DNA from 2 places in the Arthrobacter ramosus genome. Region 2 is predicted to be linked to the other one. Evidence: riboswitches for the same ligand, from Rfam matches in the RefSeq annotation. Region 2 holds a riboswitch; the other holds the start of a gene.
The links. A riboswitch is a leader RNA that binds a small molecule or an ion and turns the genes downstream of it on or off. The one in region 2 is predicted to bind thiamine pyrophosphate.
Positions count from the first base shown of each region.

Region 1: linked by a shared signal. The riboswitch ahead of thiO (glycine oxidase ThiO) and the one ahead of ABD742_RS00390 (ECF transporter S component) in region 2 are both predicted to bind thiamine pyrophosphate.

Region 1 covers NZ_BAAAWN010000001.1:1,134,383-1,138,589, forward strand. Annotated here, with positions in the region: gene ABD742_RS05445 (RNB domain-containing ribonuclease) at 1-1,283, opposite strand, end outside; gene thiE (thiamine phosphate synthase) at 1,321-2,010, opposite strand; TPP riboswitch at 2,037-2,156, shown strand; gene thiO (glycine oxidase ThiO) at 2,148-3,458, shown strand; gene thiS (sulfur carrier protein ThiS) at 3,455-3,691, shown strand; gene ABD742_RS05465 (thiazole synthase) at 3,695-4,207, shown strand, end outside.
Region 2 covers NZ_BAAAWN010000001.1:75,968-80,174, forward strand. Annotated here, with positions in the region: gene ABD742_RS00365 (Na+/H+ antiporter subunit E) at 1-170, shown strand, start outside; gene ABD742_RS00370 (MrpF/PhaF family protein) at 167-445, shown strand; partial or broken gene mnhG (monovalent cation/H(+) antiporter subunit G) at 435-815, shown strand; gene ABD742_RS00380 (DUF4235 domain-containing protein) at 926-1,186, opposite strand; gene ABD742_RS00385 (NUDIX hydrolase) at 1,238-2,029, opposite strand; TPP riboswitch at 2,178-2,314, shown strand; gene ABD742_RS00390 (ECF transporter S component) at 2,388-3,017, shown strand; gene ABD742_RS00395 (ABC transporter ATP-binding protein) at 3,017-4,207, shown strand, end outside.

The DNA of each region.
Region 1 (4,207 bases), 1.1 Mb from region 2:
CCGGAAATCACCACGGCGTCGAATTCCTGTCCGATGTGGTTGACCAGGAGTGCTGCCTCCACGGTGTCCAGTGCCAGGCGCTCCATTTTGGCGGCGAGCTGGTCGGAAGACGCCATGATCTCGGGCAGGCTCGGCAAAGCATCCCGGGCCCACGCAGGGATCTCTGTTCCATTGCTCAGAGCTTCGCAGATGACCAGCACAAAACGATCGACAAGTCGGCGCAGCGGCGCGGTGGTGTGGGCATACGGTGCCCCGATGGCTGACTGCATGACGCTGCCCGGTACCTCGCCGTCGAAAGGCGTGTAGCCGGCACCACGGAAGAGCAGCCCCGCGGAATGGAGGATGGCGAGTTGCCGGGGGTCCTTCGCGTCGAGGGTGCGCAGGTACTCGCCGTAGCTGGTCCCCGCGGTCCAGGGCTTGCCGAGTGCCCCCGTTTGCCGTTTGAAATGGAGCAGCGAGCGCTCATCGGGAGCGGGCATGGTGCGCAGGATCCCCACTTTGCCGTCGAGCATCAACTGTGCGGCGGCCATCCCGGTCAGGAGCGAAATCTGGGCGTTCCAGTCCTCCACCGGGAGCGAGGGAGCTGCGACGATCCTGTACCCCTCGCCGCCGGGCAGTTGGACGATTTCCTGCTCAGGCATGTTCAGGCTCGCTCCGCCGCGGCGGCGTTCGAGTTCCACCCGCTTGAGCCCGACCTCCTTGAGCAGCTCCAGGACGGGATCAGCCGTTCCGGAATCGATCTCCGCCTGCACGCCCTTGTAGTTGAGTTTGGCGCGGCTCCGTACGCTTGCCCGACGGACGGAGACGGTGCGGAACTCCGCCTCGGCATCGAGTTCGAAGTCCCACACGAACGCGCCGCACGTCTGGCCGGCCAGCAGGCTTCCGGCATGCTCGCTGATGATCTCGGGGTGCAACGGTATGCGGCCATCCGGGGCGTAGTACGTTTGCCCGCGGTGGCGGGTCTCGGCGTCGAGCGCTCCTCCCGGGGGCACAAAGGAGGGCACATCGGAGATGGCGTAGAGAACCCTGTAACCATCCCCGGACCGGTCAATGAAGAGGGCCTGGTCGAGATCCGTGGAAGAGGCCGGGTCGATCGTGATGAACGGAACGTCCGTGAGATCCTGCGCCGGCAGGGTGTGTCCGGAAACCGCGGCTTCAGCGTCGCGCAGCGCTTCAATGGGATAACCTGCGGGCAGCTCGAGTTCAGTCCGAAGCGCCGCCAGCGCTTCCGCGAGGTGGTTCGACGTTTCACTGACATTCGGGGCTACCCGCTGATGTGACACGAAAATCAGGGTAACTCCAAAATCTTCCGGCGTCTCGCTAGGCCGCCGCTGCGTCCAAGGCAGCCAGAAGGGCCTGGGCTGCCGCCGTCGGATCCTGTGCTTCGGTAATGGCTCGCACCACAACGACACGGCTTGCGCCGGCCTGCACCACCTCTTCCACGTTGCTGAGATCGATGCCGCCGATAGCAAACCAGGGGAGCACAACACCGCCGACGGTCTCTTCGTCTGCCTGCTTCACCGCGTTGGCGGCGTACTTCACCAGATCGAGCCCGACGGCGGAGCGTCCCGGCTTGGTGGGGGTGGCCCAGACCGGCCCGACGCAGAAGTAGTCCAGTCCGCTGCGGCTGGGTGACGCGGCGATGGCTGCGTCAATTTGTTCCGGCGTGTGCGTGGAGAGACCGATGATAGTGCGGTCGTGGAGCAGTTTCCGGGCCGAGCGCAGCGGAATGTCCTTTTGGCCGATATGGAACACCGGTGCGCCGGAGAGGGATGCTACGTCCGCGCGGTCGTTGACTGCCCAGAGACGGCCGTGACGATGCGCCACGGATTGCAGGATTTCCAGGAGCTCCAGTTCCTCAGCCGCCTCAATTGTCTTGTCACGCAGCTGGATGATGTCCACGCCGCCCTCGAATGCGGCATCGACAAATTGCTCAAAATCACCCTGTTGCTTGCGGGCGTCGGTGCAGAGGTACAGGCGGGCGGTGGTGTGGACATCGTGCTGGGTCATGGAAACAGAGTAGTTCCTCTAAACTGGGCTGGTACCGCGGGAGCCGCGGCGGCAGTCACAATCGCCGCGCGGCTGAGAGGGCTTCAGCGCCGACCGCTTGACCTGATCCGGCTAGTACCGGCGTAGGGAAGGACCCCATGGACGAAGTAAACACCCAGCACGGACCCCTGCACGCGGATGTGGCGGTGATCGGAGGCGGTGTCATTGGCCTCGGGATCGCGTGGGAAGCCCGCAGGTCCGGCCGCTCGGTTGCCCTGATCGATCCCGCGCCGGCCAGCGGCGCCACCTTCGCGGCGGCGGGTATGTTGGCGCCCGTCAGCGAACTGCACTACCAGGAAGAGGACCTCCTGGAGCTCATGCTCGAATCGTCGGCGTTGTGGCCGGACTTCGAACGCAATGTGACCGGCTCAAGCACCGGACGCAGCACGGGTTACCGCACGACGCCGACCCTCGCCGTCGGCGCGGACGCTGCGGACCGCCAGGCGCTCGCCGATCTCAGGGATGTCCAGCTGGCCAACGGCCTGGTGGTGGAATCCGTGCCGTTGCGCGAGGCACGGGAGCGTGAGCCGCTGCTGAGCCCGCAGATTTCCTGTGCCTTCGACATCCCGGGCGACCACCAAGTGGATCCGCGCCGGCTTTCGGCCGCGATTCTCGGCGCGCTGGCAGACCACCAGCCCGGCGATTCCAGTTGGATTCCGGGGGCCGAAGGCGGTTTTGCGGTCCAGGACACCGCGGCGGGCCTCCTGTGGGAGGACGGGCGCGTCGTCGGGGCTGTGCTGGATTCAGGAATCGAAGTGCTCGCCACGGAAACAGTGGTTGCAAACGGACTGGATGCCGCCCGCTTGAACGGCCTGCCGGATGGGTTGTCGCTCCCGTTGCGTCCGGTGTATGGCGACATACTGCGGTTGCGCGTCCCGGGCCACCTGCAACCCCTGGTCACCGCCACGGTCCGTGGAATGGTGCGCGGAGTGCCCGTCTACATCGTGCCCCGCGACGACGGGACCGTGGTGATCGGTGCGACGCAACGTGAAGACGGCTTGTCGGCGTCGGGGGGATCGGCCAACCCGGTGTCGGCCGGCGGCGTGTACCAATTGCTCCGCGACGCCCAGGTACTGGTTCCGGCCGTGGCCGAACTGGAACTCCTGGAAGCAACTGCCCGAGCGCGTCCAGGCACTCCGGACAATGCACCGCTGTTGGGCCGTGTGGAACGTCGCGAAAGCGAAGGAACCGTGCCGGGCCTTATCGTGGCCAGCGGCTTCTTCCGCCACGGCGTGCTCCTCACCCCGGCTGCGGCGAAAATCTGCGTCGGACTCATCGATGGCGCCGTCGATCCCCGGTGGAACAAATTCCGCCCGGACCGCTTCTCCCGCCCGCTTTCAGTAGCACGGGCCTCAACGGACGGCCCATCGGCCGATACCTCATATCCCCTTCCGAAGGACCACGCATGAACATCAAATTGAACGGCGCAGACCACACGTTGAGCGACGACGCGTCCGTGACCACCCTCGTCAGCCACATCACCGGAAGGGTTGTGGACTCCAGAGGCCAGGCGGCCGACGGACGCAAGATCGGCGTCGCCGTCGCACGCAATTCCGAAGTGGTGCCGCGCAGCCAGTGGGCTGCCACCGCGCTCGCAGAGGGCGACGAACTCGAAATCGTTACCGCAGTACAGGGAGGCTGAACCATGACCGCAGGAAGCACTCAAGCAGCAACCACCCGAACCGACGCCCTGGTGATCGACGGTGTTGAGTTCGGCTCGCGCCTCATCATGGGGACCGGCGGAGCCCCGAGCCTGGACGGCCTGGGGGCAGCCTTACTGGCCTCCGGCACCGAACTCACCACCGTCGCCATGCGGAGGTACTCGCCGACGGAAACAGGTTCGCTGTTCCAGTTGCTCGTGGACCATGGCATCCGTGTCCTGCCCAACACGGCCGGCTGTTTTACCGCCAAGGACGCTGTCATGACAGCCGAGCTTGCCCGTGAGGCGTTGGAAACGGATTGGGTGAAGCTCGAGGTCATCGCCGACGAACAGACGCTGCTGCCTGACGCCGTGGAGTTGGTGGATGCGACGGAGAAGCTGGTGGACCGCGGCTTCAAGGTCTTCGCCTACACCAACGACGACCCCGTGCTGGCGCTTCGACTGGAAAACCTCGGAGCAACAGCGGTGATGCCCTTGGGCGCGCCTATCGGCACCGGT
Region 2 (4,207 bases):
CCACGCTCTACATCCACGGGCTCAATGTCCGCAACGATGTGGACACCGCCAAGCTGCGCAAGGAAGTCCAGGATACGGAGGCCTCGCTGATCCGGATCATGGGTTCCCGCGCGGAAATGGACGCACTCCAGGCCGAAGGCTGGCCTGCAACGAGAGGAGCTGGTTCGTGAAAGACATCGTGCTGATCGTCACGGCGGTGATTCTTAGCCTGGCGGCGGCAGGCGCGATCTACAGGATCGCCGTCGGGCCTTCCCTGCTGGACCGGGTGCTCGCCTCAGACGTCCTGCTCGCCATACTGGGCGCCGCGCTGGCCATCGACATGGCCGTCAACAGACACCTCAACAACCTCGTGCTGCTCGTCGCACTGACGCTGATCGGGTTCGTTGGCTCGGTGACGGTGGCCCGCTTCGTGGCCGACCGGAGGGGACAGGTCAATGACTCCTAATGCCACCGGAATTGACTCCGTGATCGATGCCGTCACCGCGGTACTGCTGATTGTTGGTGCGCTGATGTCATTGGGCGCCGCAATCGGCCTGTTGCGTTTCCCGGACCTCATGAGCCGCATGCACGCAGCTACCAAGCCGCAAGTGCTGGGGCTGTTCCTTGTCTTGGCGGCCATCGGGCTGCAGATGCGCGAATGGTGGGTATGGCCGATCCTGGCAGTCGCCTGGATCTTCCAACTGCTGACCGTTCCCGTGTCCGCACACATGGTGGGCCGCGCAGGCTACCGGACCAAGCACCTCCACCCCGAGTTGCTCAGCTCCGACGAACTCGAGGCCGTGGTGCTGCGGGCTGCCGGTCAACGGGCGGCGGAGAAAGCTCAAGAAGCGGACTCGGCAATGCCCCACACCGGGAACGGCCGCAACGGCGGGGGCGCGGGCGGCCCCGGCGCCAACGGCGGGGGCGCCAACGGCGGGCCGTCAGCCTAGACGATGTCCTGCGTCTTCGAGAAGCGCGAGATGGCGCGCTGGGTACTGCGGCTTGCGAAAACCTGGATGACAGCGCTGACAGTCGCCGAAATCAGGGCGAAGGTCAGTGCCGAGCGCAGGCTTGCCTCCATGTCATCGTGACCCTTGGGAGGCTTCTTGCCGGTGGACTTTTCCCACAACGCATTGACGAGCTTGGTGCCGACAAAGCCTGCGCCGATGCTCACGCCAGTGCCGAGCAGTTTGATGAGGAGGTTCATTCCGGGACTCCTTGCGGGAGGAAACAGGACCGTCCCCAGCCTAACCCCACTTCAGGGCTGTTCCGGAGCAACGGATGGCGGTTGGCGCCTCAGCCGGAAGAACTCCTCCAAGGCTCCAGGCTTTGGACGGACGGGCATGATGTCACGGTCTTCGGCCAGGATCGCTTCCACCGTGCCGAGGGCGAGTAGCTCATCCAGCAGCGCCAGCGTGGGCGGCATGAGCTTGAGGGTTCCGGCGGCTTCGGCATCCAGGATTCCGCGGACCGGCATCCACAAGGACGATGACGCTTCCGTGGTTTGGTGCTTTGGTTCGGCACCGGAAAGCGGGCAGGCAAGGTAGAAGTATGTGTCGAAGCGCTTGGGCTGGTCTGCCGGTGTGACCCAGTTGGCCCACGGGCGGAGGGTGGCGGCGTCGAGCTTCAGCCCGGCCTCTTCGAACACCTCGCGCTGCGCGGCCGCCAGTACCCGGCCGGCGTTGAACCCGGCGGAAGTGGGCTCGACGGCGATGCTGCTCCGGTGCCATGCGGTGGCGTGCCGCTCGACGACGTCGTCCGCGAAGTCCCAGCCGGAGCTGTCCACCTGGTCCACCCGTCCGCCCGGAAAGACAACCATGCCCGCGGCGAAATCCATCGTGCTTACCCGGTGCTGAACGAACACTTCCAGGCCGCGCCCGGCATCCGCGGGAACCTCCGGGCCTGACTGAATCGTGTAAACGGGGGCCTCGCGGACGAGGATCACGCTCGCGGCGAGCCTAGGTTCGGCCACCGTGGTGCTGTTCGCTTCGACAATGCCTGCCAAGACTGCTCCTTTGCCCGCTTGCTGCGTCACATTCTGCTGGATCATTCTCCCAGTTTCTGTACGCGCCCGCGCCATTCCGGGCCTGCCTGTGCTCACCCGGCGAATGATCCAGCAGAATCCGTCGTTACGCGTTTTGGCACAGCGCCCGCAACCCCGCCAAGGTGTAAACTGAACCACGCCCAAAAGGGTGGATTGATAACGACAGGGGAGCGCCGCCGTCGGGCTTGCAGCAATGCGGCACGGAGGACGGGCGCTGAGAGTGCGGACAGCCGCAGACCCTCGAACCTGATCCGGCTAGTACCGGCGCAAGGGAGTCGAGTTCTCATAGTGCCCGGACCGGCGCAGCGGAAGCCGCTCGCAGGCAACCGGAACACTTTCCCCTCCTGTTCCTCAGGAGGACAAAATGACTGGTATTTCTGCAAGGCCGGGCCTCACCAAGCCTGGTTACAACTGGCGCGTCGTGGACATCGTCGTGGCGGCACTGATCTCCATCGCCGGTGGCGTGATCTTCTGGGCATGGGACCAGATGGCTCTGGTTGTTACGCCCGTGACCGCCGGCTACCCTCCGCTGGGCGGCCTGATCGCTGGCGGTTGGATGATTCCGGCAGTGCTGGGCATGCTCGTTGTCCGCAAGCCCGGTGCGGCAATTTTCTGCGAAATGGTGGCCGCCACCAGCGAGCTCATCATGGGTAACCAGTACGGCACCACGGTCCTGATCTCGGGCCTGCTCCAGGGCCTCGGCGCGGAACTCATTTTCCTGGCCTTCATGTACAAGAAGTTCAACCTGCCGGTGTCCCTGCTGGCCGGTGCCGGCGCGGGCCTGTTCTGTGGGTTGAACGATTCCTTCCTGCCGTGGGGCTGGAACATCGCCTACGAGGTCGGCGACAAGCTCGCGTACATCGTGTTCTGCACGATCTCTGGTGCCGTCATCGCCGGTGCCCTGGCCTGGATCGCGACCCGCGGCCTGGCCAAGACCGGTGTCCTGAGCGCGTTCGCGTCCCGCAAGGCCGCCTCGGAGCCCGTCTTTTCCTGATGCCAAGTCCTGATTCCGGCACCCCTGCTGTGGTGCGACCCGCCGCCATTTCCGCGCACGGGTGGGGCTGGCGGCACGCTGGCCGCACCACGCAGGCCATCCACGCCTTGGACCTGGACATCCGTCCCGGCGAGCGCGTGCTCCTGCTTGGCCCCTCGGGCGCGGGCAAGTCGACGCTCCTGCATGCCCTGGCGGGCGTTCTGGGCGAGGACGGTGACGACGCCGACGAGACCGGCTCGTTGCTCGTGGATGGTGTTTCGCCGAAGGCCCAGCGGGGCCGTGCCGGACTCATGCAGCAGGACCCCGAAACCCAGGTGGTGCTTTCCCGGCTGGGCGACGACGTCGCTTTCGGCGCCGAGAACCTTTGCGTGCCGCGGGAAGAGATCTGGAAACGCGTCCATGAAGCGCTCGACGACGTCGGGCTGCGGAACAGTTCCAGCGGCGACTTTGCGCTCGACCACCCGACGTCGGCGCTCTCGGGCGGGCAGAAACAGCGCCTTGCGCTCGCCGGCATCCTGGCCATGCGGCCTGGCTTGATCCTCCTGGACGAGCCGACCGCCAACCTGGACCCGGCTGGCGTGCTCGAGGTCCGCGATGCCGTGGGCCGCTGCCTGGACAAGACCGGCGCCACCTTGGTGGTGGTGGAGCATCGGGTCTCGGTCTGGAAAGACCTTGTGGACCGGATCGTGGTCCTCCAGCCGGGCAGCTCCTCCTCCACGGGAGGGTCGACGCCAGGGGTGCTCCTGGACGGCGATCCGGACACCGTTCTGGCTCAAGCAAGGGACATGCTCACTGCTGCGGGCGTCTGGGTGCCCGGGTACGTGCCGGCCACCCGGCCACGTTCGGGCACGGCCGCCGGCTCCGGAACAGCAGCCGGCTCCGGGGCGAGGAGCGGGGGAGAGCTGCTGCTCGCTACACAGGAGCTCGCGGTGTCCCGCGAAAGGCCGCGGCGCCGGGGGTTCAAAACCATCCTGCCCCTTCCTGTGCAGGCCGGACTCGACGCCGAAGTGCTCGCCGGGCAGGCCCTGACCATCACCGGCCCCAACGGCGCCGGAAAATCGACCTTCGCTTTGACCCTCGCGGGCCTGTTGGCACCAGTGTCCGGCACGGTGACTGCCGCCGTCGGGCTCAGTGAAGGCGCCGGCACCGACCCTTTCAAGTGGAAGGCCCAGCAGCTGATCTCCCGGATC